DNA from 3 places in the Paenibacillus sp. FSL R5-0749 genome. Region 3 is predicted to be linked to each of the others. Evidence: predicted binding sites of a transcription regulator. Region 3 holds the regulator's gene; each other region holds the start of a gene.

Region 1 (11,100 bases), 190 kb from region 3:
TCCTATACGCTTCGGGAGTCGGAAGAGATGACTGCTTTTGCCGAGGCACAAGGTCTGTTGCTGGCCGTGGGCTTCAACCGCAGATTCGCACCGATGTATCAAAAAGCGAAAAAATGGATGGAGGGTGGAAAAGGCTTCGACTCCCTGACAGTGACCAAACATCGTACAGGCATTCAGGATCGTCCTGCGGCAGAAACGATCTATGATGATCTCATCCATATGCTCGATCTGATGTTGTGGTACTCGGATCATAATGTGGAGCTGCTTCACCAATGGATTCGGAAGAATGATCTGGACCGATTACTGCATGCAACCGGAACGGCCAAGCTGGGTAGAACAGCCTACGGTCGATTCGATATGGTGCGTGAAGCTGGGGCAGATCTGGAGAAGGTCGAATTGCATGGTGGTGGGCGTTCTGCTGAAGTGGTGAACATGGACACGATTAGCTACTTGGAACAGGGGAGTCTGGAAACCAAAGAAGCGTTCGGGAGCTGGGACACCGTGTTAGCACGCAGAGGTTTTAGCGGAGCAGTTGATAATTTCCTGGCTTGTCTGGACTCGCCAGATGATTGCCTGATCAGTGCAAGTCATGTCATGGACAGTCATGAACTGGCTGAACAATTGATTCGCAAATAGTTAGAGAATACACATACGGAGGATTACACGTCATGGATGAATATGAAAAGGAACGTAACAAGCAAATCGAGGAAGCGGTCATTGAAACCTATAAACAGGAAGAAGAGATGATGATCCTCGTATTTGCCCAGTGGTGTGTGAATAATAGTTTGGACCCGGAAGAGATGTACCGGCAAGCCTACCCGAATCAGCAGAGCAACGAACGTTTGCAGCAGGTGCAGAAGCTGATTGTATCCAAGGAGGAAGCCGGTGAGATCCCGGATGATACGGTACTTGGAGTGTTGTCCATGTTTGGCAATGAAGATCTGGCGATGGTTGTATCTGAGGCCATAGCCGCGCGCAAATAAGTTCAACTTACGTATACTGGTATGATTACATCTGTTCCCGGTGAATGACGCGGAATTCCTTCGGGGACATGCCGAACCGGGAACGGAATACCCGATGGAAATAGGTATAGTTGTTGAAGCCAGAAGATTCGGACACTTGCTCCAGGGTCATTGGACTGAAAATAATCCGTTCCCTGGCCATGTTCAGCCGTACGTCAAGCGTGTATTGCATGATGCTTTTGCCAAATGCCTCTTTGAAGAGATGAACACCCCGTGAGACACTGATGCCAATGTGTGTTGCCACATCATCCAGCTTGAATAAAGAGGAAGCGTTTTCTTCAATGTAGTTCTTGATCTCATAAGCCACATAATTGGTATTGGTTATCGTTGGATGCTCCGCAAGCAGACGATCCACTTCGAGACATAAAATTCGCATATAATAACTTGAAATTTCCGGATAAGGATTAGAGATGCGGCGTTGCTCCAGCACGAGCTGTCGAAACAGGACTAAAAGACTTTCCGTCAGTTCGACTTTGATCCGTGTCGGCCGTTTGTGACGCTTCCACCACTCATCCACCCAGGAACCATTGAAGAAGATGTGATAGTCACCACTCTCCACCAGTCGTTCTCCCATCGGATTAATTTCATTGTCTATTCTCAGCTCATAGGGCTCATCAGGATCAAAAAGAAGCAGATCGCCCGCATCCACCAGGGACATGTCCCCGTCAATGCGTGCACGGCAACGTCCGTCTGTTTGCAGTCTTAACAGGTAGTTCTTGACCCCTTCAGGCTGCACCATAGCGTAGGGTTTACGATGAAATGAAAAGCCTGCTGTAAGAACTTGGCAGGATTGATCTGTCGGCATGGGCATACTCCTTGCAATTTGAAAATTATGACCAGATAGTTCATGTTTCAATCATATTATTCATTTTAATTGAAGCTGAAACGGAATACCATAGTATTAGATTTAAGGAACAGGAAACATCCAACAAAACATATGTATCTCAACCATTCAAACGCAGATTTTCACCATGCGTAAGGAGATGAACGTCACAGTGGAGAAAATGAAAGCAGGCATCATCGGGTGTGGTAACATCAGCGCCATCTACCTGGAAAATCTCAAAAACAACCCGGTCATTGAAGTCGTGGCTGTTGCGGATTTGATTCGTGAACGCGCTCAGGAACGGGCAGATGAATTTAATATCGCAAACGTTTACAATGTAGATGAGTTGCTGCAAAATAACGAAATTGAACTTGTGTTGAACCTTACGGTTCCTGGCAGTCATGCCATGACCGATCTGGCTGCACTCGAAGCAGGCAAACATGTGTATGCCGAGAAGCCGCTGGCAATTTCTCTTGAGGATGGTCGTAAGGTTGTTGAGCTGGCTGAAGAAAAGGGATTGTACGTGGGTTCTGCACCGGATACGTTCCTTGGTTCAGGCATTCAAACGGCTCGTAAAGCGATTGAGGATGGCCTGATCGGCAAGCCGATTGCAGCGACTTCATTCTTCATGGGTGGAGGACCGGAAGCTTGGCATCCTAATCCGGAGTTCTTTTATGTTGCAGGTGGTGGACCGATGTTTGATATGGGACCCTACTACCTGACCGCTCTGATTACGCTGCTTGGACCGATACGCAGAATTAGCGCCTCGGCAGGCATACAGATTGCAGATCGCAAGATCGGCTCCGGGCCGAAGGAAGGTACAGCGTTGCAAGTAGAGACGCCTACCCACTTGGCAGGAACCATTGATTTCGCAGAAGGTGCCATTGCGACCATGATTACCAGTTTCGATATTCGCGGAGCTTCGGATCTGCCACGTATTGAAATCTACGGTACAGAAGGTACGCTAAGTGTACCGGACCCCAACTATTTTAACGGGGAAGTGAAGGTTCGCAGATACGGTCAAGACACTTGGGAGACAGTCAAACCAGTCTTCGAAAGTGGACAAAACGAACGAGGCATCGGCGTAACCGAAATGGTTGAATCCATTCGTGCCGGACGCGAACACAAAGCCAGTGGCAAGCTCGCTTATCACGTACTGGAAGCTATGCATTCATTCCAGCGTTCTTCACTTGAAGGCAAGCACATACATCTGGAGAGCAACTATGACGCTTTTGCAGTAACTCGCACAGTTCAAACTGAGATTGAAAGCGTGGAATCGCTCTAGTATGAGTAACAAGTGTTAACGCTTGATGCCCATACGAATGATGAAGAATAACCAGTATTCTTACGTTCAATTTCAGGATAGAAACACTCTCGATTTTCCACACTAAGCAAACAGGCATATGATTCTGAACGGTAAATGTGTATACAGTTCAATTTTCATGAATTCAGCAATTATTCGATATCTAATCCAGGGAGGAATCGCACTTGAAACTCGGCGTATTTTTGGTACTATTCGGAGGACGTAAATTGGAGGATGCTCTTGATTATGTAGCATCAAAGGGATTAAAAGCAGTAGAGATCGGAACAGGCGGACATCCAGGCAATGCACATTGTAAGCCGGATGAATTGTTAAGCAATCCTACGGCACTTAAAAACTTCAAAAACGCAGTGGAGTCACGTGGTTTGACAATTAGTGCACTGAGCTGTCACGGTAACCCGCTTCATCCGCAAAAGGATATTGCGAAGGGATTCCACGATGATTTTGTTAAAACGGTAGAACTGGCTGAGAAGCTGGAAGTGCCTGTAGTGAATACATTCTCCGGTTGTCCGGGAGACCATGAGGATGCCAAGTATCCGAACTGGCCTGTTGCACCATGGCCGAATGATTTCCAGGAGGTCCTGAAGTGGCAGTGGGAGAACAAAGTGATTCCGTATTGGACAGAGTGGGGTAAATTTGCAGCAGATCGTAACGTAAAAGTCGGATTGGAGCTGCACGGTGGATTCTCCGTTCATACACCAGCAACCTTGCTGAGACTGCGTGAGGCAGCAGGTGAAGTAATCGGAGCCAATCTGGACCCAAGTCACATGTGGTGGCAAGGTATTGATCCGGTTCAGGCCATTCACATCTTGGGCCGTGAAGGAGCCATCCATCACTTCCATGCCAAAGATACAACAATTGATCCGGTAAACGTGAACAAACACGGTGTAACGGATATGCAAGATTATACGAATATGCTGGATCGCGCTTGGCAGTTCCGCTCTGTCGGTTATGGACATGATAACAAGACATGGGCAGATATTATTAGTGCCTTGCGTCTGGTCGGTTATGATTACGTAGTAAGTATTGAACACGAGGACGGTCTGATGTCGGTTGAAGAAGGATTCTCTAAAGCCGTACAAAATCTCCAGCAAGTATTGATTGAAGAACCGCTGGGCGATATGTGGTGGGTTTAGAGCTACACTAGGGGGAAATTGAATATGATCAACGTCACCATTTGGAATGAATTTGTCCATGAGAAAATTCACGATGAAGTAAGGGAAGTCTACCCGGATGGTCTGCATCGAGCACTGGCTGACGGACTTGGCGGCGAAGGCTTTGCTATTCGTACGGCTACACTGGATCAGCCTGAACACGGATTGAGTGATGAAGTGCTGAATTCCACAGATGTGCTTATATGGTGGGGACATATGGCACATGATCGTGTAAGCGATGAGATCTCACAGAAGGTTGCACAGCGAGTGCTGAACGGGATGGGAATGATTGTGCTACATTCAGGTCATTTCTCCAAACCATTCAAAGCGCTGATGGGAACCAGCTGCGATCTGAAATGGCGTGTAGCTGACGAGCAGGAAATTGTATGGTGTGTAAATCCATCTCATCCGATTGCAGATGGCATTGAAGGCAAGATTGTATTGGAAAAAGAAGAGATGTACGGTGAATTCTTCGATATTCCAGTACCGGATGAACTGGTGTTTGTAAGTAACTTCCAGGGTGGGGAAGTATTCCGGAGCGGATGTACGTTCCGGCGTGGTGAAGGTAAAATCTTTTATTTCCGACCAGGTCATGAGACGTATCCGACCTATTACAAACCGGAAATATTGCGAGTAATCAGTAACGCAGTAAAATGGGCATATCCTGCCCGCAGCTTTAAGCCGGAATTTGGCAAGAGCGAACCTGTAAGACCATTTGGTGGCGTGCTGGTTTAATTCACAATTTCTTTATTCCTAGAAAGGAATCAAAAAATCTGGGATAACATATCCATACCAAGGAACCCTTCTGCAAGTCGATGATGACTGTGGCAGTTGGGTTCCTTTTGGGTAAGATAGTATTATGGGGAAGTTATACGATATTTCCCATGGTTACGAGACGGGCTGTAAGGTATACTGGGATATAACAAGTAATACTTCTAAAATTTAAACTTTTTAGGGGCAGACGTTTTCTTTAATGCTTAAATATGTTATTATGAAATATACTAACAAAATGTAAGTTGAGTGATCTCTAAAGAGGTGATTAATGTGGAAGGTCAAGACTTGCGGATGTGTCCGCGTTTTGAGACGGCGTTTTCCTTTTTGGGCAAGCGCTGGAATGGTTTAATTATTCAAACGTTGATGAGTGGTTCGAAGCGATTCAAGGATATCTCCAATCTGATTCCATCCATGAGTGATAAGATGTTATCCGAACGGATGAAAGATCTGGAGGGTGAAGGTATTCTGGTTCGTCACGTCTATCCTGAGACGCCGGTTCGTATTGAATATGAACTGACGGATAAAGGTAGAGCGCTCCAGCCTGTCATGAATCAAATTCAAGACTGGGCTGAGAAGTGGGTTGACTAACGTCTAAGCAACATCACCCACTTTCGTTGCATGAATGACTTAGACTCCTGATTTCTGTGGAAATCAGGGGTTTTTGTCTTAAAAATAACGTGGATCGGCGTTTTTCTCTTGGGCGTTGCACATGTTGTCATGAGTTGTAGTATAATCTATAGAAAATGGCCACAGACGGCCGGAGCGAAGGAGGCCCACTTGTCATGAGAGAAGAAAGCTTATCCCGTGAAGTACGCTACGGCAAGAAAGATATTGCAGAACTTGAGAGCGCATCCATTCAGGTCCATCTAATATACAAAAAAGCTGCAGAGTTATTTAAGCGCACAGCATACTCCCGTTCGGTTAAAGATGATCTAACCGAAGTGAATACACATTCTGTGAACAGCGATGGCCCGAGATTAGCTCCGGCTGTGCTGCAAAAATGGATTCAAACGTCCAGGGGCTGGAAGTGTATCGGATGTGAACTGAGACAACCTGATTTAACGATGTCTCAGATGGAAGAAACAATCGATGAAAAGCAGTTGCTTCTGGATATCGGAGAAGGTCGGTTGGTTCACGCAGAAATGCTGATTCAGGCGGTTGTCTGGTCTCAATATGAGAAGATTCGAATGTTTGCACCTTGGCTTGGGGATGACGCCTTCTATAGCGTTCAGGAACTGGATGTCATTGCCCGTTATATTGTGCCTACCTATTTCTCTGAACGGCCTTTGCATGAGCAAGGCAAGGTGTTCAAGATACATCAACCATATGGGCAGATTCCGTTATATCAGGAGTATGTAGACGCACCTTCATGTTGCGTGCAGGTGGACGGAGGCTTGCTTGAAGGGCGATTGCTGACAGGTGTATATGTGTCTGAAGAACAGTTCTTCGGACTTAATCCATATCTGAAAGATGGAGATGGAGGACGGACATACATGCAGGCTAGTGTCCAGTAACAGCAGAACCAATGAAATCGAGAAAATGATTCAGATTGGAGAGCCTGTGTGCAGGCTCTCTTTCTTGTACAAGCCTTATTTGGAGAGGCACTCCCTTAAAAGTAACGGCTTTGACACTTTTTTTTGCTGAAGGTTGTGCCATAATAGAGGTTATGGACAACAGGGTGAATGATTTTACGCAGGGTGGTGTTACCTACATGATGAAGAAAATCCCCGGTTACATAGGTGTATGTTTGCTCTTACTGGCGATCTTGGCTGGTTGTAGTGAGACACAGCCTTCTGAACAGCCAATTGTCAAAGAGACAGAAACAGCGAATACGATTACAGTGGCTGTAGATGGCAGTACGTTTTTGCCTGATGCAACCAAGTCCATTAAGCGAGATTTTAGCGAAGGTTTGACACTCAAAAAGGCATTACTCAATAGCGGACTGGTTGATTTTACGGCAGATGGCAAACGGATACAATCCGTTGGTGAAGTTTCTCTGGATTCTTCGCTTAGCTGGGCTGTCAAATTGAATGGCAAGGACATTGAACAGGAAGATTGGGACATGGAGCTTCATGCCAAAGATGAAGTGATCATTTACGTGAAAGCCGCTGACAGTGGGGGGGATGGCGTTGCATATCAGACAACGTTACTCAAGGTGAGCGGTGGAAACATTATGCCAACCCTCAATCGTCAATATGCCGGAGTCTACGTTCAAGAGTGTACCGTTCGCGATGTGTTGAAGTCCAGCGGAATTGTAAGAATGTCAGAGAATAACAAATTCGTCGTTTCCGTCGAGAATGTCACACCCCGCATGAATGAGCGGTGGGTCATTATGGTGAATGACAAAGAACTAATGGAAAATGGTTTGGACATGAAATTGAATCCACGTGATGCGGTGAAGCTTGAATTGACCAATGCATCCTAAGCATACCAAGAAGCCCAATCTCTATTTAGGAGAACTGGGCTTTTTTCATTAAAATTAAAGCAACATTCGATTAGCATAGTCAATTATTAAATACGACAGATCTCGTTCGGGCAAAGTTCACAGTGACAGATCCCTTGCAGCATCTTCAGATCTTTGATGACGATCATGCCATTGTCATATTCGATCGCATCTTTCTTGCGCAGATCGCTTAACATGCGGTTTACACTTTCACGGGTAGCTCCAATCATATTGGACAGGTCCGTGTGGGTAATTTTTTTATGAATAATGACATGCTCTCCATGAGGCTCACCATACGAATTCGACAATCGAATGAGGGTGGAGCAAAGCGCACCTGGTTTGCCATATAACATGAGATCCCGGAACTTCGTCTGTGTCAACCGGTGGTGGATGCCCATCCATTTCATAAAGTCGATCGCGAAGTCACAATGCTGGCAGATTAGCATCTCCAGGTCCTTATGCTCCAGTACACCGATCTCACTATCCTCCAGTACTTCCGCTGAGAAGGTGTGTTTCGAGCCGAAGAAGGGATCAGCCTGCCCAATCATATCACCGGACTGATACATGTACATGATTAGTTCCTTGCCTTCATCCGTGGATTTGGTGATCTGGGCACGGCCCCGTTTCATATAATAAAGTTTGTCAGAGACGTCTCCTTCCCAGTACAGATGTGTACCTTCCGGATAGGTTCTATCTTTCATGGTAACCAGCAGATGGTTGAAATTCGCTTCCGAGAAACAGTTCGTATTGCCGCGTTTTTCCAGTACAGTTGTTAGTTCTAACATAAGTCTATCTCCCCTTTGTGTCCGTCGGATGGACTCCTGTAGCTTGCAGTAGCCTCCGAGGTTTGCCGCAAACCGTTGCCGTCCTGATCAGGGTCATCTCGGCCGGGAGGAAGGACGGTACAAATTGCGGTGGTTCAATTTTTAAGTTCAGTATATACCTAATCTTACCGTTTGAGGGGGAAGGAAAGGGGGCAAAAATGACGAAATTTCAAACATTGTGATTAAATTCACTTTTATTGGAGAGCATGATTTTTACAGCCCTATACTTTAAATAGAAAGTGAAAATGGTTGGATGAAGGACACTACAAAACTTAAATTAAATTTGTTATACTTTGTGAAAAAAATCACATAATTAAGTTTATGGTCATGTTACGATGTGAATGTAAAGAAGAGAGACAAACCAATACGAACCTTTAGGAGGATGAGGGAGATGGCTGTAAAGAACGAAGTCGCCCCAGCAAAAGAACCGACAGCAGGTCAGTATATTCAAACGTTAATCGACAAAGCGAATAAAGCACACGCCGCATTCATGAAGATGGATCAGATGCAGATTGACCGGATTGTGCAAGCGATGGCGCTTGCGGGTCTGGATAAACACATGATGCTCGCCAAGATGGCCGTAGAAGAAACAGGCCGCGGAGTATATGAGGATAAAATCACCAAAAATATATTTGCAACAGAATATGTCTACCACAGCATCAAGTATGACAAAACCGTAGGTGTAATTGAAGATAACGAGTATGAGAGCTTCCAGAAAATCGCGGAGCCGGTCGGTATTATTATGGGGATTACACCCGTCACGAATCCAACATCAACAACGATGTTTAAAGCACTGATCTCCATCAAGACGCGTAACCCGATTATCTTTGGTTTCCACCCATCTGCACAGAATTGTAGCCGCGAAGCTGCCAAAATCCTGCGCGATGCAGCGGTGAAGCATGGTGCTCCAGCGGATTGTATCCAATGGATTGATGATCCTTCCATGGATCGTACGAACGAACTGATGAATCACAATGATGTGGCTCTCATTCTGGCAACAGGCGGATCCGGCATGGTACGTGCAGCGTACAGCTGTGGTAAACCTGCACTGGGCGTAGGACCGGGTAACGTTCCTTGCTTTATCGAGAAAAGCGCGGATATCAATCAGGCAGTGACGGATTTGATCCTGTCCAAGTCTTTCGACAACGGCATGATCTGTGCATCCGAGCAAGCGGTCATCATTGAAGAACCGATCTTCGATCAAGTGAAGAAAAAAATGATCGCGAATGGCTGTTACTTTGTTAACAAAGATGAAGCAGCAAAATTGACAGCAGGTGCAATTAACGCCGAGAAATGTGCAGTGAATCCAGCGATTGTGGGTCAATCTGCGGTGAGCATTGCGAAGTTGTGCGGTATTGAAGTTCCTGCAGGCACCAAAATTCTTGTAGCCGAGATTGAAGGGGTAGGTACCAAATTCCCATTGTCGGCAGAGAAATTAAGTCCGGTACTGGCTTGTTACAAAGTCAAAACTGCAGCAGAGGGCATTGAACGTGCAGCAGAAGTGGTTGCTTTTGGCGGCATGGGGCACTCCTCGGTGATCCACTCCACAAATGAAGAAGTGATTGGCAAATTCGCAGATCGTCTGCAAACTGGACGGATCATTGTGAATTCACCATCTACACATGGTGCCATCGGGGATATCTACAACACGAATATGCCATCATTGACACTGGGATGCGGATCATATGGACGTAACTCGACTTCTTCCAACGTAACCGCTGTGAACTTAATCAATGTGAAAAGGGTGGCTCGCCGTACCGTGAATATGCAATGGTTCAAAGTGCCGAACAAAGTCTACTTCGAAAAAGGGGCAACGCAGTATCTTGCCAAAATGCCTGACATCACACGTGTGGCGATTATTACGGATGCCATGATGGTGAAACTGGGATATGTGGAAAAGGTAGAACATTATCTGCGTCAACGCCAAATGCCAGTAGCAATCGAAGTATTCTCCGATGTAGAGCCAGATCCATCCACAACAACGGTAGATCGCGGAACCGAAATGATGCGCCGCTTCCAGCCAGACTGCATTATCGCACTCGGCGGGGGATCACCGATGGATGCTGCGAAAGCCATGTGGTTGTTCTATGAATATCCGGACACGGACTTTAACGATCTGAAACAAAAATTCATGGATATCCGCAAACGGATCTACAAATATCCACGTCTCGGCGTAAAAGCGAAATTTGTAGCGATTCCAACGACATCCGGTACAGGTTCTGAAGTAACATCGTTCGCGGTTATCACAGATAAAAATCAAGGGAATACCAAATATCCATTGGCCGACTATGAGCTGACACCAGACGTAGCAATTGTCGATCCGGAGTTTGTATACTCTCTGCCTAGAACAGCCGTTGCAGATACAGGTATGGACGTACTGACTCACGCCATCGAAGCATATGTATCCGTCATGGCGAATGATTACACGGATGGCCTTGCGATCAAAGCGATTCAACTGGTATTCCAATACCTGGAGCAATCGGCATTGCAAGGTGACAAACTGGCACGTGAGAAAATGCATAATGCTTCCACCATTGCCGGTATGGCTTTTGCCAACGCATTCCTGGGCATTAACCACAGCTTGGCGCACAAATGGGGCGGTCAGTACCACACCGCACACGGACGCACCAATGCGATTCTGATGCCGCACGTTATTCGTTACAACGCGAAAAAACCGACCAAATTTGCATCGTTCCCGAAATATTCGCACTTTGTAGCGGATGAGCGGTATGCCGAAAT
Region 2 (11,100 bases), 2.6 Mb from region 3:
TCAGCTAATTGCATATTCTTCTGTTTGAAGTCTCTTCAATCTGGCAATGCTAGTCATAGAGTTGGAGAGTAACGAATAACGGAGGGATATCGGATGAAGCAAATCTTATTGATCACCGACGGTTGTTCCAATGTAGGACCAAGTCCGGTGCTGGCAGCGGCCGAAGCACAGGAAGAGGGCATTACGGTTAATGTAGTTGGTGTGATTGATTATGGAACCATTGGTGAGTTGGGCAGTCGGGAGATTGAGGATATTGCCAGAGCCGGAGGTGGAATCAGCCAAATCGTAGGTACACGGCAGCTTGCCCATACCATGCAGATGATGACAAGGAAAACGGTGGTTCAGACTATTCAGCAGGCGGTTAATAGAGAGTTAACACAAATTTTGGGGGAGAAGGAGCCCAAAACGGTAACCGATCTGGAGCCTGCACAACGCGCCCGGGTCGTGGAAGTGATGGATGACATGGCTGAAACTACAGCCTTACAGGTGATATTGCTAATAGACGTCAGTGCCAGCATGAAGCCCAAACTGGCAGCGGTTGAAGAGGGCATTCGCGATTTAATGTTGAGTTTGCAGGCGCGTGTAGGTCAGAGCAAGCTTTCCGTATTTCATTTCCCGGGACGACACAGTGGAGAAGATGCGGTAATGGATATTGACTGGACAACGGATCCAGGCCGTGTTCGGTCCCTGTTTGGAAGGTTGCAGATGAAGGGCGCAACACCGACAGGTCCTGCAATTCAGAAGGTGATTGATTTTTACCGTTATGGTACACTGGAGGAACAGCAGGAAATAGAAGGGAACTATCGCATTGAAAGAGAAGGGATGCTCGGTGACAACGTTGTCTGACGCCTCTTTCCCGCCAGGAACAGTGGTTACAGGGAAATGGAATCGCAGTCGTTACACGATTCGGAAGCTACTGGGCAAAGGAGCCAATGGCATCGTTTTTCTTGTCCAACGGGGTGAAAATGGCAAACACTACGCGCTAAAAATGGGATTTGATCCGGTAGATCTACAATCGGAAGTCAATGTGCTCAAATCTTTTCAACTACAGCGTAATCATGAAGCCCTTCGGCAGAGCGGCATTCCTTCCTATCTTAAAGATGTGGATGATTATGCCGTTCGTGGCCGGGATATTCCCTTTTATGTGATGCGTTACGTTAGAGGTGAGGCTCTTCATCACTTCATTCGGCGTCAGGGGACAGACTGGACACTTCTGGTGGGACTTAGGCTCTTGCAGAAGCTGGCACAATTGCATCAGGCAGGATGGGTGTTTGGTGATCTCAAACCTCAGAATGTGCTGGTATCCGATTATGGGCAGGTAGAACTGATCGACTACGGCGGAGTTACGTCTATTGGTCGAAGCGTCAAGCAGTTCACCGAATGGTATGATCGGGGCTTCTGGAATGCAGGCAGCCGTACAGCCGATGGTACCTATGATGTGTTTGCATTTGCATTATTGTTGATTCATGTACTTGAAGCAGACGCGCTCAAGGCACTGGCAGCAGAAGGATTACCACAACTGCGAAGTGTGAATCAGCTCGTAGCGCTGGTGGAGCGCAGTGAACGACTGGGTCCTTTTCGCAATTGGACGATTCAGGCACTACGAGGTCAGTTTCGTGATGCAGGTCATGCGGCACAAGCGTGGAAGGAAATGATGGCTCGTCCCACGCCTCTACGCCGTCGTTCCAAAAGTACAACACCGCGCTGGCTTAAGAACGCATTCGCTGTATCTGTGATATTACTTATTGGAGTGCTCATCTATGCACTGCGTTTCTGATCTGTGAGAGTGCATATACATAACGCAAGGAATGAGGAACAGGTATGGAGGCTTTACGCTGGAACATGCTGGTGAAGAACGTGCTGGATGCAGCGGAAGAGCATCAGTTATGGGTTCCCGGGGATCGGATTGTCGTCGCAGTATCGGGCGGGCCGGACTCGGTGGCTTTTTTGCATATCATGCACGAGATCAGCAAGCGGCATGTCCCGCTTGAATTGATCTGTGCGCATGTGCATCATGGTTTCCGTCCCGAATCGGATGATGAAGCCGACAAAATGATGGAACTGGCACAGCAGCTTGGCATTGCATTTGAATGGACCAAGGCCGATGTTCCTTCATATATGGAGCTGACGGGTCAAGGACCACAGGAGGCTGCTCGCAACAAGCGGTATGCTTTTCTACATGAAGTAGCTACCAAGTATAATGCCGCAAGCATCGCTTTGGCACATCATGCGGATGATCAGGCGGAGACAGTCATGCTTCATTTGCTTCGTGGAACCGGCTTGTCGGGACTCTCAGGAATTAAGTTTAAAAGGCGAGAAAAAAATGTGGAACTTATTCGTCCATGCCTTCGTATAAACAAGACAGACCTTGTAGAAGCTTGTAATACCCAGGGTTTTATGTATTTTAATGATGAAAGCAACACCCTGCGTAAATATCGGCGTAATGCCATTCGCTTGGATGTGCTTCCTTTTTTGGGGCAGTATAATGGACAACTCACGCCGTCATTGAATCGGCTTGCCGAAATTGTGGGTGATGAAGACGATTTCATGGAGCAGAGTGCATATGACACATACAGGTGTCTAGTGCAGGTGAACGGCGGAAGGCAAACCTTTGAGGTGCCTTCCTTCTTGAAGTTACATGTCGCTTTACAACGAAGGTTGATTAAACTAATATTGAATTATCTGCCTTTGGACAGTGATTTTGTCGACTTTACCCGTATAGAAACCATTCGACACAAGGTCATGGAGACCGATGTGACGACCTGGAGCCTGGATATAGGACAGACACTCGCCTGCACTCGGGAGTATAATCTGATTTCTTTCGGCATACGGACGGACGTACAGGATCAATCTTACGAGTATCGTCTTGCGCAATGGAGTGGAACTTATGAGCTTTCACTCACCCCAATTAATCGATATATTCGGTTGATGACGGTGAGTCCCGAGGACTATCATGTACCGGAATCGGCGGATCAAGCCGCGTTTGATGCGGATCAACTGCTTATGCCGCTGGTTGTGCGTTCACGGTTACCTGGAGATACCATGAAAGTAATGGGATTAAACGGAAGCAAAAAGGTGAAAAATATTTTCATCGATGAGAAAATCCCCCCATCTGTCCGTCCACGTATTCCTGTGGTATGTGATGGAGCAGGTCATATCATCTGGTTACCGGGTGTTCGACGGTCCAGTGTGGCTCCTGTCAGGGAGGGTACTTCCGCAATCCTGTACATGACTGTAGGCGATTCAGCGATTCAGGGGTAGTGGTTATGGTTCAGGTAAGGCTTTCATAGTATAACTTAGGAGGTTCGCACAGTTGCAGAACGACATTCAAGAAGTATTGATCAGTGAAGAAGAAATTCAGAGTAAAGTCAAGGAATTAGGTGCAACACTAAGTGCCGAATATGCAAACCGCAATCCTTTGGTCATTTGTGTGCTCAAGGGTGCGTTTATATTTATGGCTGATTTGGTTAAAAACATAACGGTACCTGTTGAAATGGATTTTATGGCGGTATCCAGTTACGGCGCTTCCACCAAGTCATCAGGTGTTGTCAAAATCATTAAGGATCTGGATGTGTCCGTTGAAGGACGGGAAGTTTTGATTGTCGAAGATATTATCGACAGCGGACTTACACTCAGCTATCTGATTGAACTGTTAGAAAACCGCGGTGCCGAATCGGTGCGTGTGGTTACGCTGTTCGACAAGCCTTCAGGCCGTAAAGTTGAGTTGGAAGCTCATTACACAGGCTTTGACATTCCTGACGCGTTCATCGTTGGTTACGGTTTGGATTTTGCGGAGAAGTACCGGAACCTGCCCTATATTGGGATTTTGAAGCCGGAAGTCTATAGTAGCTAATATCCTGCCCGACCCAAGCCTTGAGCTGTTCTTGGCTTCTGTTGAGAAGCCATGTCGGGCTATGTTAAAATAATTAAAGTGTCTCGAGAGGAGGTAGGGGATGAATCGGTTCATCCGGAATTCTGGTTTTTATTTGATTCTTTTTTTAGTTGTGGTGGGGATAGTCCAGTTCGTCAGCAATGGCGGCGAAGCCACCGATAATCCTAGATATGATCAGTTGCGTGCAGCGATCAAAGCCAACAATGTCTCTGAATTGACGGTTCAATTCAACGGTCAAACGTATCTCGTGACCGGTCAATACAAGAAGGCACCAGATGGCGCCAAATCAGAAAATTTCTCAACGTATATTCCTCCTACGGATGAGGCAATTAGTGAGCTTGTAGCTGCAAGTGAAACTAACAATTTCCAATATCATCAGGAGCCAATGAAAGGTGACAGCATCTGGTTGACGTTGCTGACTTCCTTTATCCCTTTGATCATTATGTTCCTGCTGTTCTTCTTCCTGTTTAATCAGGCTCAAGGCGGCGGCGGTAAAGTAATGAACTTTGGTAAAAGCCGTGCTCGTCTCTATAACGAAGAGAAGAAGCGGGTTACATTTGAAGATGTTGCGGGTGCTGACGAAGAGAAACAGGAGCTTGTTGAGGTTGTAGACTTCCTCAAGGACCCTCGTAAATTCGCAGCAGTAGGTGCACGGATTCCTAAGGGCGTATTGCTCGTAGGTCCTCCAGGTACAGGTAAAACGTTGCTCGCTCGTGCGGTAGCCGGTGAAGCGGGTGTACCATTCTTCAGTATTTCAGGTTCCGACTTCGTGGAAATGTTTGTCGGTGTCGGTGCATCACGTGTACGTGATTTGTTTGAAAATGCAAAGAAAAATGCGCCATGTATCATCTTTATCGATGAGATTGATGCTGTAGGACGTCAGCGTGGTGCTGGTCTTGGTGGTGGTCACGATGAGCGTGAGCAAACACTTAACCAGTTGCTCGTTGAAATGGACGGTTTCGGAGCTAACGAAGGTATTATCATCGTAGCTGCAACGAACCGTGCAGATATTTTGGACCCTGCCTTGCTGCGTCCAGGACGTTTTGACCGTCAAATTACGGTTGACCGCCCTGATGTAAAAGGTCGTGAAGCTGTCCTGAAAGTACATTCCCGTAATAAACCACTGACTAAAGACGTGAAGATGGATATTATCGCGAAACGTACAACAGGTTTCTCTGGTGCAGATTTGGAGAACCTCTTGAACGAAGCGGCATTGCTAGCAGCACGTCGTAATCGTAAAGATATTTCCATGAAAGAAGTTGACGAAGCGATTGACCGTGTCATCGTTGGTACGGAGAAGAAAAGCCGTGTCATCAGTGATCGTGAGAAACGAATCGTTGCTTATCACGAAGCAGGCCATACCATTGTAGGATACTTCCTGGAACATGCTGATATGGTACATAAAGTGACCATTATCCCGCGCGGACGTGCGGGTGGATATGTAATCATGTTGCCAAAAGAAGACCGTATGCTGGTTACCAAGCAGGAACTGTTGGATAAAGTAACCGGACTTCTCGGAGGTCGTGTAGCTGAAGAATTGTTCATCGGAGAGATTGGTACTGGTGCATACAGTGACTTCCAGCAAGCGACAGGTATTGTTCGCAGCATGGTTATGGAATACGGAATGAGTGAGAAATTGGGACCTATGCAATTCGGAAGTTCACAAGGACAGGTATTCCTTGGTCGGGATATCGGTCATGAACAGAATTACTCGGATTCCATTGCATATGAGATTGATCAGGAAATGCAACGCTTTATCAATGAATGTTATGAGAAATGTAAGGACTTGCTTGTTAAACATTCAAAAGAGATGCATCTGATCGCTCAAACTTTGCTTGAGGTAGAGACTTTGGAAATGGATCAGATCAAGCAATTGATCGAAACAGGTTCCTTAACTCCAAAAGCAGAGAACGACAATGATGGTGAAGGCACACCAACTGAAGGCGGAGAGCCAATCATCGACAACATCGGTGATGTGCGTGTCCGTATTCAAGGTAAAGATGAAACGCCTGAGCCACCAGCAGGAGATATTCCAAACGAGTCTCCGAATTTGGAAAAAGGTAATAACAATAACCCGGATGATGGCGGAACGAAGCCAACGTCTTAATGAATAATACATCTGGCTATGCCAGCAGGTGAAATCAGGAGAGCCCTTGGGCTCTCTTTTTTTGTCCATTATTTTAAAAGAGGATAGATACAGATAAACGGGAGTTAGATGGCGAACCAGTTAGCAAACAGGTGGTTAAGGTGCTGTACCGGGCCTTTTTCATTTATTGACAGAGTCGTGAACGTTGTGTAGATTAGTTGTTAAACCGCTTGTGATTCGTTTCTCAAGCGACATTAACGACTTAGGATGGCCCTACGAAACAGCGTATGACGCTGTCCCGATAAAGGAGAGGATCACAGGTGGAAGCTCTGGCTTTAGAGCGCAAGGCTGAGATGAACCGCGAGCTGCGTGAGCGGCTGATGGAATTGAAGAAGGAACGGAATGCCATTATTCTTGCCCATTATTATCAACGTGACGAGGTACAGGAGGTTGCTGACTTCCGTGGAGATTCGTTTTTGTTAGCCCAGAAGGCAGCACAAACCGATGCCGATGTAATTGTTTTCTGTGGTGTTCATTTTATGGGTGAAAGCGCTAAAATTCTGGCGCCGAACAAAACAGTTATTATTCCGGATGAACGTGCGGGCTGCCCGATGGCAGATATGGTGAACGTGGATGGACTACGCAAATTGAAAGCACAACACCCTAACGCCAAGGTGGTTACTTATATCAATTCCTCGGCTGAGATTAAGGCTGAGACTGACATCTGTTGTACTTCAGCGAATGCAGTTCGGGTTATTCAATCGGTGGATTCCGACGAGATTATCTGGGTACCTGATAAAAACCTGGGACATTACGTGCAGCAGCATACAGACAAAAAAATGATTATCTGGGAAGGTTACTGCAACACGCATGATATGCTCACAGTCAAGGATGTGGTGGAGATGAGAGCTAAGCATCCAAATGCAGAGTTTGTTGTTCATCCAGAGTGTCGCCCTGAAGTTGTGGAAATGGGTGATTTTGTGGGCAGCACAACAGCTATTCTGGAGTATTGCAAAAATTCATCAGCGAAGGAATTTATCGTAGGTACCGAAGATGGCACAGGATATCAGCTTCGTCTGGACAGTCCGGATAAACAGTTCCACTTTGCTACCAAGTTCCTCGTATGTCCCAATATGAAGGTGAACAACTTGAAGAAACTGGTGAAATGCCTGGAAACGATGAAGCCGCAGATCTACGTGCCACCGGCTGTTGCCGACAAAGCCAGAGAATCACTAGAGCGCATGTTGTTGGTAAAATAGGATGCGCTACTCTTGCTCCAAGACAGGTGAATAACATGATACCGCAATATTTAGTTGATTTTGATCTGTCTGCGCTACCCATGGTAGAGACGGATGTACTCGTTATAGGCTCAGGGATTGCTGGCTTGTTTACTGCTATTAAGGCCAGTGAACAACAACGTGTATTAATGATCACGAAGAAGTCATTACTTGAAAGTAACACCAGATATGCGCAGGGAGGAATCGCTGCGGTTATTGCTGAGGATGATTCACCTGCTTATCACTTGCAGGACACACTTGTTGCAGGAGCGGGTTTATGCCGCTCCGAGGCGGTAGAGGTATTGGTGAATGAGGGTCCGGACGGAGTGAAGGAACTGATTCGTCTGGGTACTTTGTTTGATCTGGAGAACGGCGAGTTGGCATTGACGCAGGAAGGTGCGCATAGCCACCGCCGTATTTTGCATGCCAACGGGGATGCCACGGGATATGAGATTGTACGTGCACTTGCTGTCGAAGTGAATGACCATCCCGGGATTGAAGTATGGGATGAGCATTTTGTTGTTGACCTGATTACAGAGCGAGGGGAATGCATTGGCGCACTGGTTCAAAAGGATGACGGATCGCAAGTGTTCGTGAAAGCACAGGCAACCGTTCTTTGCTCTGGCGGGGCAGGGCAACTATACCGATACACAACGAACCCGGATGTAGCTACTGCCGATGGTGTAGCAATGGCCTACCGGGCTGGGGCTATCGTGCGTGACATGGAATTTATCCAATTCCACCCCACCTCTCTTTGTTACCCGGGGGCCCCGCGTTTCCTTGTGTCAGAAGCCGTACGTGGTGAAGGAGCATATTTGCGCAATGTGAAGGGCGAACGTTTCATGGATCGTTATCATGTCCAGCTTGAACTGGCCCCACGCGATATCGTGGCAAGAGCGATTGTTAGTGAGATGGAGTCCACCAACAGTACGTTCGTGTATTTGGACATTACGCATGAACAGCCAGAGATGATCAAGCACCGGTTTCCTACCATATATGAGACTTGTATGCGTTATGGATTGGACATGACAACCGACTGGATTCCCGTTGCACCTGCTGCCCATTACATGATGGGTGGCGTGAAAACGGATTTAAGTGGAGAAAGCAGTATCTCCCGATTATTTGCTTGTGGCGAGGTATCTTCTACAGGAGTGCATGGAGCTAACCGACTGGCAAGCAACTCCTTATCAGAAGCGATTGTATTTGGTCGGAGAATTGTTGAGCGTATTCAATCTCTTCCTCCGCTTGGTTCATTACAAGGAAGAGCGGGTGCGCCTTCATCTGCGGGCATGAATAGCAAGATCAACAAGATCATGGAAGAGCAAAAGCCGGTATCCGAAAGACGCTTACGATTACAGAAAATGATGGTTCGTCAGGTAGGCTTGCGCCGGAAAGGTGAGGACCTGCGGAAGGCCATGGAGAAGCTGCAACAGGAATTGCAGTTTTTTGATCAGACACTTACTCATAAGGAAGAGTTGGAGTATGCCAATCTTCTGACCTGTGCCTGGTTAGTTACCGGTGGCGCATTACACCGCGAGGAGAGTCGGGGGGCTCACTATCGTGAGGATTTCCCGGTACGTGATGATATGGTGTGGCAGAAGCATAGTCTGCAGCAGCGAGAACAAGCGATTGTGGAGGAATTGATGTCATGATACTGAACGGATATAATGAAGGGCTTATCGAATCAATCAAAAACTGGCTTCGTGAAGATGTCGGTGCAGGTGACGTTACAACGAGTGTGACGATCCCAGCAGGCAACCAATCCAAGGCTATTATACACGCCAAAGACAATGGTATTATTGCAGGCATGACTGTGGCTGAACTTGTATTTCAGATCGTTGATCCTGATCTTGTTTTTACACCGAAGGTAACAGACGGAGACAAGGTTACCCACGGCACAATTTTGGCCGAGGTAGAGGGAAGTACACACTCGCTACTTACGGGGGAACGACTGGCACTCAACTTGCTGCAACGTATGTCCGGGATTGCTACGCGTACGCGTGCTTACGTTGATCTGCTGGATGGACTTGAGACCAGACTTGTGGATACACGTAAGACAACGCCGGGTCACCGATTACTTGAGAAATACGCAGTGCGCGTGGGTGGCGGAGCGAATCATCGATTTGGACTGTACGATGCCGTTATGATTAAGGATAACCACATCAAGGGTGCAGGCGGAATCACCGAGGCGGTACAGCGTGCGCGAACCGTTATTCCACATACGATGACGATTGAAGTGGAGACTGAAAATCTGGAGCAGGTGAGAGAAGCCTTGCAAGCCGGGGCAGATATCATTATGCTGGATAACATGCATCCAGAGCGGATGCGTGAAGCGGTTGAGCTTATTCGTGAACAGGCTCCTCATGTGAAGGTTGAAGCATCCGGTAACGTATCCCTCCAGACCATTCGTGGTATTGCTGAGAGTGGTGTGGATGTAATCTCGGTTGGCAGGTTAACCTATTCTTTTGAGAGCCTGGATATCAGCTTGGATTTAAATGAAAAGAAAGAGGGGTGAACCTCTTTGATTCTAGTTGTAGACGTGGGGAACAGCAATATGGTGCTCGGCGTATATCAAGGCCGGGAATTGCTGCACCACTTTCGTCTGAGTACATCCCGTCAGTCAACAGTGGATGAATACGGCGTATTGATTTATAATTTATTTCATATGTCGGGTATCAGGGCAAGTGACATCGAAGGTGTCATCATCTCATCTGTGGTTCCACCACTGGTGAATGTTATCGAAGCGATGTGTGAGAAATATGTAGGCAAAAAAGCTTTACTCGTCGGGCCCGGCATTAAAACCGGCTTGAACTTGCGATATGAGAACCCTCGTGAAGTGGGTGCAGATCGTATTGTTAATGCAGTAGCGGCCGTTGAGAAATATGGCGGCCCTCTCGTCGTGGTCGATTTCGGTACCGCAACGACCTTTGACTGTATTGACGAGAAAGGTCACTACCTGGGTGGAGCTATTGTACCTGGCATTCAGATCGCCACGGAAGCCCTCTATGAGCGGGCATCCAAGCTGCCTCGTATAGAGCTGGAGAAACCTAAAAAGGTCATTGGCCGTAATACTATTCATGCCATGCAAGCAGGTATTATATTTGGCTATGCAGGGCAGGTAGACGGTATTGTAGAACGCATTCGCGAAGAGATGGGTGCGAAACCCAGAGTTATCGCGACAGGTGGTCTCGCTACACTTATCGCAGAAGAAACCCGTAGTATAGAGGAAGTTGATCCGCTGCTTACGCTTGAAGGGCTGCGTATTATATATGAGCGGAACCGGGAAAGGTGAGCATAGAGACGGCATACAGCGGGCTGAGATTACAGCTTAAGTGTTGTGCCGTTTTTTCTGTGTTACGACTATTATGGCGATACGCCAAAGGAGGCTGAATGACTTGGAAAACAACAACAAGCATGACCGGTTAATTCGTGGTACAGCAATGAATGGAAAGGTAAGAGCCTTTGCTATCCAGACTACGGAACTGGTTGAGGAACTACGCAGAAGACATGATACGTTTCCCACGGCTACAGCTGCCATGGGGCGTACGGTTACAACTGCAGCCATTATGGGTGCAATGCTCAAAGGTGAAGAGAAGTTAACGGTACAAGTCAACGGCGATGGTCCAATTGGACAGATTGTAGCCGATGCCAATGCCAAAGGCGAAGTACGAGGATATGTTTCTAATCCACATGTACATCTGCCAAGCAACAGTGTGGGGAAACTGGACGTTGCCGGTGCGGTTGGAACGGAAGGTTTCATTAACATAACGAAAGACCTGGGATTGAAAGAGCCATATCGTGGCAGTGTACCTATTATTTCAGGAGAACTGGGTGAAGACTTCACG
Region 3 (11,100 bases):
GGACAAGGGTATTTCAAATTACAGATGTATCCGCAGGCGATTTTGCAGTTCTCCCGGGTTGTGACCGACCATCCGGAGAGTGCATTAACTCGTTTTTACTTGGCACTCGCATATCTGAATCTGGAACAAATCGCTGAAGCCGGGACACATTTGCAGCAGATCATGTATCTTAAGGGCTCACCTCGCTTGAAAGGGCTTGTATGTAACGCTCTGGGCTGTATTCAAGCCAAGCTTGCGAACCCGGAGGCTGCATGTTCCCTCTTTGCACAGGCCCTTCAGTATGACCCGACATTGACCGAACCGCTGTACAACATGGAAGCTTGCAGGTTGAACAGGGGAAAATTGCAATATGCTAATCAGCTGACGACCCTTCATTAAGCGGGAATTCGGCGACAAAAAAAACGGTGTTCCCTCCTTTGGCATAGCGGCGGGGACACCGCTTTTTTGTCAGTTAATTTTCAAATCCCCTTTTTTTTGCTATGCTGTAACATAGACTGGAATGGAAGGGACCGTATATTGCAATGAAATTTGCCGTATTGGATTTCGAAACAACCGGCACGCAGTCCGACGGTGAGATTATACAAGCCGGACTTGCCATCATAGATCATGACTTCAGCATAACTCAAATATATAGTTCTTATGTGAACCCTGGTGTCCCGATTCCCCCGTTTATCTCGGGGCTAACGGGTATTACCGATGAAGATGTGGCGGACGCTCCATCACTCGAAGAGATGATGATGGAGATGGTTCCGCTGCTTAACGATGTGGTGCTTGTTGGACACAACGTCGCTTTTGATTTTCACTTTTTGCAGAATGCTCTTGACCGTTGCGGTTATCTGCCGTTCACTGGCCGTATTCTGGATACCATTGATTTTCTGAAGATTACGTTCCCATCACTGGGTTCTTATCAACTCGGTTATGTGTCTTCTGAATTTGGATTTCAACATGATCGCCCTCACCAGGCCGACAGTGACGCACTGGCGACAGCCTATGTGCTGCTCAAGTGTCTGGATGAGTTAAAGGAATTACCGCTCATAACGATTCAACGGCTCAGTGACCTGTTCGCACCAGAGGACAGTGACTTGGGTTGGTTCTTGGACGGGATGCGCAGTGAGAAGGAAGCAGAGCCGATTCAGGATCTGGACGGACATACCTATTATCGGCAGCTTGCTCTTAATGTAAGTGATTGGACCGATATTGGTGCACCACGTGATGAGCGGGAAGGTAACCCCCTCGATGGTGTAAGCTTCGAACAGTTTATGGACCAGGTTCGGGAGAACCTGAAGGATACGCTGGATCATTACGAAGAGCGTGAAGCGCAGACCCAGATGTTCAGCAGTGTAAGGCAAGCCTTGGATGAAGAGAAACATCTCTTGATCGAAGCTGGAACAGGTACCGGTAAATCTCTGGGTTATCTGCTGCCAGCGATATACGAAAGTGTGAAACAAGAACAGAAAGTCATGGTCAGCACGCATACGATCAATTTGCAGGAGCAATTGAGAGAGCGAGATATTCCGATGCTGACCCAAGTGGTTCCGTTTCCGTTTAAGGCTGCTGTCTTCAAAGGACGTGGACATTACCTGTGCCTGCGCAAATTTGAACACAAAATCAATAAACGTGAATTCGCCACGCCCAAAGAGGATTATTTCACAGCCGCTCAGATGATCGTGTGGCTCACACAGACTGAAACTGGAGATGATGAGGAGCTTAACCTTAGCGGACGCGGAGGCGACTTCTGGGAGACGGTACAGAGCGAATCCGAGTCCTGTCTGGGAAGATCCTGCCCATGGTTCCGCAAATGTTTCTATCATCGCGCCAAACATGAGGCCGGGTTGTCTGATATCGTAATAACCAATCACTCCAAATTGTTTACGGATGTCAAAGCAGCACATCAGTTGTTGCCAGCCTATGAGAGTCTTGTGATCGATGAGGCCCATCATCTGGAAGATGTAGCGGGTAAACATCTTGGAATGCATATGAAATATTTCACGTTGGTTCATACCCTGACCCGTCTGTTTAAAGACAGTCGTAATGGACAACTGCCTATGCTTCGTTCGCAGTTATCCGGGCATGAAAATTCGGTGCAATGGGGCTCCATGGTAGATCAGATGTTCCCGCTAGCTGTCGAGGTTAAGGAACTGTGGGATCGTATGAGCGATGCCCTGTTCGGTCTTTTGCCTGAACGAAGTGATGCTTCACCGGGAGAGACAGGGCAATTTTCCCTGCGCCTGAAGGCATCTCAGAAACCTGCGAAATGGCAGGAGTTGCAGGATCTGGAGAACCAGATCTATGTGACTCTGGGCGATTTGGTTCGCAAAGGGGACAAATTGCTGCTTGAGGTGAAAGAGGATCAGGATGATTATCAATCGGATAGTCTGATTACGGACATTACAGGACTGCTGAAAGATCTGACCACATTGAAGGAGAATCTGCGATTCTTCATGCGTATGGATGATGCCAAAACGGTGTACTGGATGGAAGCCAGCGGTCAGTTCCGCAGTAAATCTCTTCAACTGTACGCCGTACCTGTCGATGTCAGTGCACAACTGAAGGATTTGTTCTTTGATAAAAAGAAAAGTGTTGTGCTTACATCGGCTACGCTCTCTGTAGATAAGTCATTCCAGTTCATGATTGAGCAGCTTGGCTTACAGGAAGCCTCTGAAAATAATCGGCTGTTAACGTCGATGCTGCCATCACCTTTTAATTATCGCGATCAGGCACTTCTAGTGATTCCGCGTGATTTCCCGAGTGTGAAAGGCAGTGTGGGTGATGCGCACTTTGTCAATATGCTGGTGCAATCACTCGCAGAGACCGCAATTGCCACCCGTGGACGCATGATGGTTCTGTTTACTTCATACAAGATGCTGCGCCAGGTCTATGATCCGCTGAAGGAGGCACTGTCAGGTAACGACATCTCGTTGTTGGGCCAAGGTGTGGACAGTGGAAGCCGCTCCAAGCTGACTCGCAGGTTCCAAGATGCCAAAGCTACGGTACTTCTGGGTACAAGCAGCTTCTGGGAGGGTGTAGATATCCCGGGAGAAGCCCTGACCTGTCTCGCTATTGTGCGCCTGCCTTTCCAGCCGCCGAATCATCCGTTGGTGGAAGCCAAGAGTGAATTGCTCCAGGAGCAAAAGAAAAATCCATTCATGAAACTGTCTGTGCCGCAAGCGGTCATTCGTTTCAAGCAAGGATTTGGCCGATTGGTGCGAACAGCGAAGGACAGAGGTATTGTCATTGTTTATGATACACGTGTGATCGAAGCGTACTATGGCAAATTCTTTTTATATTCATTACCTGGTCCCAAAATGGAGCATATGCTCACGGAGCAGATGGTTCCCCGAATTACCGAGTGGCTAGAAAAACCTGTTAATGAACAAGGATAATGGTTAACTTTGTTCGTTATATCATTGCATGACACTATCGTTTGGCGTTAAACTTTATTAGATATTTCCGTATCCGATTAAAGCAGTTGCACGTAAGAACTTATAACCTAAATTACAAAGAGCATTCTGTATAAAATGTCACGTCTATCTTTGAGTTTATACAGAATGCTCATCTTTTCATCTACTATTTTATCGTGGCATTGGTAAGGGGGAGCAAGAATGAAATCGGATAAAATTTCGGAAGCGGTGGTACGACGTCTGCCTGTATACTTGCGCTATTTGAACGAGTTGCATCAGCGTGAGGTGGCTACTGTTTCTTCTCAAGAGCTTGGACAGAGGCTGGATCTGAATCCGGCCCAAATTCGAAAAGACCTGGCTTACTTCGGTGATTTTGGTCGTAAAGGGATCGGGTATGATGTATCCTATTTGATCGAGAAAATTCGTCACATTCTCAAAATTGATCAGCAAATTAATGTAGCTCTGGTAGGTGCGGGTAACCTCGGACAGGCCTTGTCCAACTACAACGCATATCTGAAAGACAACATGAAGATTGTTGCTGTATTCGATGCATATGGACCGAAGATTGGTAGTCAAATCAACAGTTTGACGGTAAAACCAATGAATGAATTGACGGAAGCGGTTAAGACGGATAACATCCGCATCGGGATTATTACAGTTCCGGATACGGAAGCTCAAAATGTAGCCGATCAACTTATTGAATCGGGAATCGAAGCGATTCTTAATTTTGCACCAACCATTCTAAAAACACCGCCACATATCCGCATTCACCATGCTGACTTTACAACGGATCTGCTTAGTTTGGCCTATTACTTGGAGACTGGAAAGGACGACGAGGAAGATGACAACAAATAGATGGGTAATTCACAACGGCAAATTTGCCGTTAATGAAGGCACGACATGGAACGTGGTTCATGGATACATGGTTGTCGAGAATGACAAGATTGTGCATATTGGTGAGACATTGCCGGATGGAGACGAAAATTGTACCAAAGTGGATGGAAAAGGATTGTTCTTCCTGCCGGGTCTGATCAATACGCATGGTCATGCAGCGATGTCGTTGCTCAGAGGACACGGGGACGATCTTGCGTTACAAGTATGGTTGCAGGAAAAAATGTGGCCGATGGAAGCAAAAATGACTTCACAAGACGTATATTGGGGAACTTCGCTATCCGTGCTTGAAATGTTGAAAGGCGGAACTACAGCTTTCCTGGATATGTATGATCACATGGATCAGGTTGCCAAAGTTGTGGAACAATCCGGCGTTAGAGCAGCACTGGCACGTGGTGTAATCGGGTTGTGCTCGGAAGAAGAGCAATTGCGGAAGCTGGAGGAGTCGGCAGCGTTTGCGCGTGAGTGGAATGGACAGGCAGATGGCCGCATCACAACCGTAATCTCGCCACACGCACCATATACATGCCCTCCTGACTACATAGAGAAGCTTGTACAGGTCGCAAATGATCTTAACCTTCCTCTGCATACACATATGTCGGAAACGCTTCGTGAAGTGGAGCAGAACGTTACAGACTATGGACTGCGTCCTGTGGCACATCTGGAGAAACTGGGCTTTTTCTCCCGTCCATCCCTGGTAGCACATGCGGTGCATCTAAATGATGAAGAGATTGAAATTTTGGCCCGCCATGATGTGGCTGTATCGCATAACCCGGGAAGTAACCTGAAACTCGCTTCCGGTGTTGCGCGGGTACCTGCGTTACTGAAAGCGGGAGTTACCGTATCACTCGGAACCGACGGACCGGCAAGCAACAACAACCTGGATATGTTTGAAGAAATGAGACTGGCTGCATTGATCCACAAAGGTGTGTCTGGTGATCCGACTGCCGTGCCAGCGGGCGAAGCGTTACTACTCGGAACTTCGTATGGTGCTAAATCCATCTTCCTGAACAATACCGGAGCGCTTCAGGTAGGCATGAAGGCTGATTTCATCGCCTTGGACATTGAACAGGCACACTTCTACCCACATACAGACCTGATCTCGCATACGATCTATTCAGCCTCTGCCAAAGATGTGGAGCACGTATGGGTAGATGGGAAACAAGTGGTTAAACATGGCGAATGTCTGACGCTGGATGAAGAGCGCATTTTGCGTGAGTCTCAATTGGCATTTGATGGTTTGCTTGCTCGTTAATTGCATTGCGGAGCATCATAAGGAAAGGAAGTTCGGCTTTTGAAGAAAAAAAAGAAGTGGATATGGATTTCGCTGCTTGCACTGGTTCTGATTCTGTTTGGACTTCAGCGTTATTACGTGTATGTCACACAGGACCAGCGTAAGGAAGAAGCGCTCGCCATACAGGCAGCACAGGAGCAACTGGGCATTACATCTTATGATGAATTGCGTAAGTACATCTGGGGAGATAAAGAAGGCTCTGACAACATCTACTGGACCCTGCTCGGCAAAAACAAGGATAACCAGGATGTTATGGTCTGGGTTAAATTCGATGCAAACAATCAACCTGCTACAGGTGCTAACGCTATACACAGTGAACTGCTGCAGAATGGCATGTCCGAAGCACAGATACGCAATCGCTTTAGTTCCGAAGTTCCAGCCGGTGAGATTAAACGAATCATGCCCGGAGTTGTGAATGGAATATATGTGTGGCAAGTGTATTATAAAGACGGTACGCATAACCACTATCGGTTTTATCGTTTTAGCAATGGAGAACAGGTAGACTTGGTTTACACACTCCCGAACAGCTAGAACAAATAGAGTAACTTAGCTAGAGAATCATAGAAGTGAAAGAACCGGCAGACGGATATCCGACTGAACCGGTTCTTTGTGTTGCCTGTGAACAGTTTTGATTTAAATAGTTAAAATTAATAATTTATTCATATTTTCGCCTTCGAAATTGTATATACGATGTGATATACTCAGTTATGTACTCAAAGTTACATTCATAACAAATAAACCTGTCGAAATTCTCGCAGGAGTCAATGTGCACATATTCGTATATACCAATAGGCCAGTAAGTTAGGCCAAAATCTGGGAGGGGTAATTCACTTGAAGCTAAAAGTATTGCCTATTGCTTTAACTGCCGTCATTTCAGCCGTTGTGTTGTTTGGAGGTTGGTTTGTGTATCGTCAGGTGGCTCTGCAGAATCCGATTGAAAAGATGGTTACCCAGTACGATGGAGTCAATGACGTTCAATTAACTATTAACCGCAATGACGTACAATTGAAACTGGATCTGCAACCTGATGTTGATTTGGGCAGACTGGTACAATATATTCACAAAGAAGGACAGACCTTGATTGGAACTCGCTCATTAAAGTTGGATGTTGTAGATCATTCCAGTGAAGCACTGGAAAGCTGGTGGGGTGATGCGATGTTTACCGTAGCTCAGGCGATGGAGAACAAACAGTACACCGAGATCACACCAACATTGTCCAAGATGGCTACGAATGGAATAAAGGTAAATACAGCGATGGATGACAACAATGTATATGTTAGTCTCAGAGATGGAGATGCCAGCAAGTTTATTATTCTGCCGCGTGTGCCCGGTCAGATAGGAGTGTGGCCTAATGCCTAAGTGGACCAAAGAAATTGCCATTGGATTTGTCCCCGTGTTGATTATTTTTCTTGCTTTTACTGGTGTTAATATTGTTCCGATTCTAATTGCAGCGGTGTTTGTTGGAGCTTTGTTGTTCATGATGCAAATGCGTGGCGGGATTACCGTAGGCGCTGCACAGGAGCGTAAACGGAAGAAAAAAGGTCCTTCCAAGCTTACTTTTGAAGAAATTGGTGGTCAGGACAGTGCCAAGCAAGAATTGCGTGAAGCACTGGACTTTCTCATCAAACATGAAGAAATTCGCAAGTTCGGGATTCGCCCGTTAAAAGGGATCTTGCTGACAGGCCCTCCAGGGACAGGGAAAACGTTGATGGCCAAAGCGGCTGCGCATTACACCGATTCTGTTTTCGTTGCTGCATCGGGCAGTGAGTTTGTGGAAATGTATGTTGGTGTTGGTGCCAGCAGAATTCGGGATTTGTTCAAGGATGCGAGAACCCGTGCCACCAAGGAAAATAAAGAAAATGCTATTATATTTATCGATGAGATCGATGTCATCGGGGGGAAACGTGAAGGTGGACAACAGCGGGAGTATGATCAGACGCTGAACCAGCTCTTGACGGAAATGGATGGAATTTATTCTTCCGATACCCCAAGAATACTGGTTATTGCTGCAACAAACCGCAAGGAAATGCTGGATAGCGCCCTGACACGTCCAGGACGTTTTGACCGCCACATTCAAGTGGACTTGCCTGACAAGAAGGGTAGAAAGCATATTCTGGAATTGCATGCGGTGAATAAACCTCTGATGAAGGAAGTGAATCTGGAGAAGACTGCGGAAGAATCGTATGGTTTCTCCGGTGCGCAGCTTGAAAGTGTGATGAATGAAGCAGCGATATATGCCATGCGGGATGGGCTGTTACACATAGAACAACGGCACTTGTCTCTGGCTATTGATAAAGTTATGATGGGCGAGAAAACAGACCGTGAGTCCAGTGTGGAAGAGAAGAAAAGGGTTGCCATTCATGAATTGGGACACGCCATTATGGCTGAACTTGTTCGTCCGGGCAGTGTAAGCCAGGTGGCACTCAGTCCGCGTGGACAGGCGCTGGGATATGTGCGTCATAACCCGCAACAGGAACAGTTCCTTTATACGAAGCGTTTTCTTGAAGAGCAGATCATGATTGCACTTGGAGGAGCTGCTGCAGAGGAAATGTATTACGGTGGGCGTTCTACGGGTTCGCGCAATGACTTTGATCAAGCAACCAATGTCGTGCAAACGATGATGGCTTCCGGATTGACTTCTCTTGGGATTGTGAACATGGATATGGTTACCACCGAGGAGCTCATGCGAGAGAATAAATTAATATTGCAAGAACTCATGGAACAGACGAAGCGCTTACTTGAAGAGCAACGGACAATTTTCGACAATTCACTCGACATCCTGATTCGAGAGGAAGTTTTGTCCGGCGAACAATTTCGTTGTCAATTTCGTGACAGTGCCCGTTTACCAGCATAATTTCTTTATGCTGGTTATTTTTTTTTACATTTCACTCGTGCTAAGATATTATTATATGTTGGGTCGAAATTTGTAATTTTCGGCGAACAGGGTACAATAGAGAAATAGAGAACCGAAAGGATGGAGCAGAACCATGTTTTTCAAAAAAATAGGAGTTGTCGGCGGCGGTACGATGGGGCAAGGTATTTCCCAAATGCTCGCAGCCAAAGGACTTGATGTGCTTCTCGTGGAGCACACAACACAAAAACTGGATCATGCCTATGACATGATCGAAACGAACCTGGATAAACAACTGGAGAAATGGGCGATTACAAAAGCGGAGAAGAAATTGATTCTTTCCCGTATTACCAAGGTAGCTCATTTAGCTGAACTTGGAACTTGCGATATGGTCATTGAGACGATTTCAGAGGATCTGGATGCGAAAAAAGCAGTATTCAGCCAACTGGACCAAGTTTGCCCAAGCAATGTCATTCTGGCAAGTAATACATCCACGCTGAGTTTGACCGAGCTTGCAAGCTCGACCAAATACCCAGAGCGTGTTATTGGTATGCACTTTATTCACCCGGTATCCCGGGTTGATCTTGTAGAGATTATTCGTGGACTGAAAACGTCGGATTCAACATTCGAAGAGACCAGACGTTTTGTTGAAGAAGTGGCAGATAAAAAAGGAGTCATGATCTATGAATCACCTGGATTCGTAACTTCCCGCTTGATCTGTCTGTTGATTAACGAAGCGTTGCATGTATTACAGGAAGGTGTTGCATCTGCTGAAGATATCGATGATGCAATGCGTATCGGATACAACTTCCAACATGGACCACTCGAAATGGCTGACCGTTTCGGATTGGACTCTGTTGAAGCTGCACTCGAAAGAATGTTCCGTGAATTCGGAGAATTGAAATATCGTCCTTCTACGGTCCTGAAGAAAATGGTGCGTGCAGGACACCTGGGTGTCAAAACAGGCGAAGGATTCTTCAAGTACGACAAGGATGGTGACCGACTGTGAAAGTACTCGTAATTAATGCGGGGAGTTCCTCGCTCAAATATCAACTGTATAATATGACGGACGAATCTGTCCTGGCTAAAGGTCTAGTAGAGCGGATCGGAATGGATTCCTCCATTCTGACACACAAACCGACAGGCCGTGAGGATGTTACAGAAGTTAGTGAGATTCTGGAGCATACAACAGCAATCCGTAAAGTCATTGATATTTTGACTCATAAAGAAAATGGTGTACTGGATTCTGTAAATGAAATTCAAGCTGTTGGACACCGTGTTGTTCACGGTGGTGAAGCATTTAAAGAATCTGCATTGGTAGATGATGCTGCCAAAGCTGAAATTCGTCGTTTGTTCGACTTGGCTCCACTTCATAACCCTGCAGCAATGATGGGGATTCGTGCGGCTGAATTAAATATGCCAGGTGTGCCTCAGGTAATGGTCTTCGATACAGCGTTCCATCAAACGATGCCGGAAAAAGCATATCTGTATGCTATTCCGCGTGTACTTTACAAAAAATATAAAGTACGTCGCTACGGCGCACATGGTACTTCCCATGATTTCGTAAGCAAGGCAGCTGCTGAATATCTGGATCGTCCAGTGGAAGATCTGAAAATCATCACTTGTCACGTCGGTAACGGTGGTAGTGTAACAGCAGTTAAAGGTGGCGTATCCGTTGATACTTCGATGGGTATGACTCCACTAGAGGGACTGATGATGGGAACGCGTTCGGGTGACCTTGACCCAGCCATCGTACCTTATGTCATGAACAAGGAAGAACTGAGCGTAAGCGAAGTGAACTCCATGTTGAACAAACACAGTGGATTGCTTGCAATCTCCGGAATCAGCAGCGACATGCGTGAGATTACAGAAGGTATGGAGAATGGCGATGCGAACTCCACGCTCGCTTTTGAAATGTACGAATACCGTCTGCGTAAATACATCGGATCATATGCAGCTGCAATGAACGGTGTAGACGTGATTGTCTTCACAGCTGGTGTAGGTGAGAATTCCGTTGTTCTTCGCCAAAAAGTATGTGAGCAACTTACGTATCTTGGCGTTGAGCTGGACGAAGCCCTGAACGCAGTCCGTTCTGGTGAGCCGCGTCGCATCACAACAGCGAACTCGAAAGTGGATGTTCTCGTTGTTCCAACAAATGAAGAATTGGTCATTGCGCGCGATACGCATCGAATCGTATTGAATTCTAAGTAATCTAACTGTAAAGTAAATATAGAGTGGCAAGGAAGTGCAGAGGACAGGCAACAGCCTGTCCGCTGCATTTTCAAATTTCAGGAACCAAGGGGAGATATGGCATGAATACGAATTGTGTAATTCGTAATGTGAACGAGCATGTGGGCGAGACCGTAACGATCGGTGCCTGGATTAACAACAAACGTTCCAGCGGCAAAATTCAGTTTTTGCAGTTGCGTGATGGAACCGGATATATTCAAGGGGTTGTTGTAAAAAGTGAAGTTAGCGAAGAGATCTGGAACAATGCGAAGAGCCTGACTCAAGAAAGTTCTTTGTATGTTACAGGGATTATTCGTGAAGAACCTCGCAGTGCGTCCGGTTACGAGATGACTGTGACTGGGGTCGAAATTATACATCTGACTGAAAACTATCCAATCACGCCTAAAGAGCATGGTGTTGATTTCTTGATGGAC

What was found. Region 3 encodes Rex, which represses fermentation and respiration genes when NADH is low (regulators of the CRP and FNR family bind a similar motif). Its sites were predicted from a motif close to TTGTGAAATATTTCACAA; they were not measured.
Region 1: the regulator Rex is predicted to act here: its motif matches at 8,655-8,672, upstream of adhE (bifunctional acetaldehyde-CoA/alcohol dehydrogenase).
Region 2: the regulator Rex is predicted to act here: its motif matches at 6,209-6,226, upstream of nadA (quinolinate synthase NadA).

The regions. Positions count from the first base shown of each region.
Region 1 covers NZ_CP152005.1:4,442,857-4,453,956, reverse strand. The annotation lists gene MKY85_RS19835 (Gfo/Idh/MocA family oxidoreductase) at 1-636, shown strand, start outside; gene MKY85_RS19830 (hypothetical protein) at 669-983, shown strand; gene MKY85_RS19825 (AraC family transcriptional regulator) at 1,009-1,827, opposite strand; gene MKY85_RS19820 (Gfo/Idh/MocA family oxidoreductase) at 2,018-3,130, shown strand; gene MKY85_RS19815 (sugar phosphate isomerase/epimerase) at 3,334-4,302, shown strand; gene MKY85_RS19810 (trehalose utilization protein ThuA) at 4,327-5,055, shown strand; gene MKY85_RS19805 (helix-turn-helix domain-containing protein) at 5,386-5,682, shown strand; gene MKY85_RS19800 (hypothetical protein) at 5,877-6,608, shown strand; gene MKY85_RS19795 (hypothetical protein) at 6,806-7,519, shown strand; gene MKY85_RS19790 (Crp/Fnr family transcriptional regulator) at 7,606-8,322, opposite strand; gene adhE (bifunctional acetaldehyde-CoA/alcohol dehydrogenase) at 8,753-11,100, shown strand, end outside.
Region 2 covers NZ_CP152005.1:64,130-75,229, forward strand. The annotation lists gene spoIIE (stage II sporulation protein E) at 1-8, shown strand, start outside; gene MKY85_RS00305 (VWA domain-containing protein) at 94-846, shown strand; gene MKY85_RS00310 (serine/threonine protein kinase) at 830-1,777, shown strand; gene tilS (tRNA lysidine(34) synthetase TilS) at 1,822-3,261, shown strand; gene hpt (hypoxanthine phosphoribosyltransferase) at 3,314-3,853, shown strand; gene ftsH (ATP-dependent zinc metalloprotease FtsH) at 3,954-5,999, shown strand; gene nadA (quinolinate synthase NadA) at 6,299-7,237, shown strand; gene nadB (L-aspartate oxidase) at 7,273-8,907, shown strand; gene nadC (carboxylating nicotinate-nucleotide diphosphorylase) at 8,904-9,770, shown strand; gene MKY85_RS00345 (type III pantothenate kinase) at 9,777-10,547, shown strand; gene hslO (Hsp33 family molecular chaperone HslO) at 10,621-11,100, shown strand, end outside.
Region 3 covers NZ_CP152005.1:4,252,276-4,263,375, reverse strand. The annotation lists gene MKY85_RS18870 (hypothetical protein) at 1-378, shown strand, start outside; gene dinG (ATP-dependent DNA helicase DinG) at 522-3,383, shown strand; gene MKY85_RS18860 (redox-sensing transcriptional repressor Rex) at 3,603-4,256, shown strand; gene MKY85_RS18855 (amidohydrolase) at 4,243-5,547, shown strand; gene MKY85_RS18850 (DUF5590 domain-containing protein) at 5,587-6,117, shown strand; gene MKY85_RS18845 (hypothetical protein) at 6,418-6,945, shown strand; gene MKY85_RS18840 (AAA family ATPase) at 6,938-8,440, shown strand; gene MKY85_RS18835 (3-hydroxyacyl-CoA dehydrogenase NAD-binding domain-containing protein) at 8,574-9,446, shown strand; gene MKY85_RS18830 (acetate kinase) at 9,443-10,648, shown strand; gene asnS (asparagine--tRNA ligase) at 10,750-11,100, shown strand, end outside.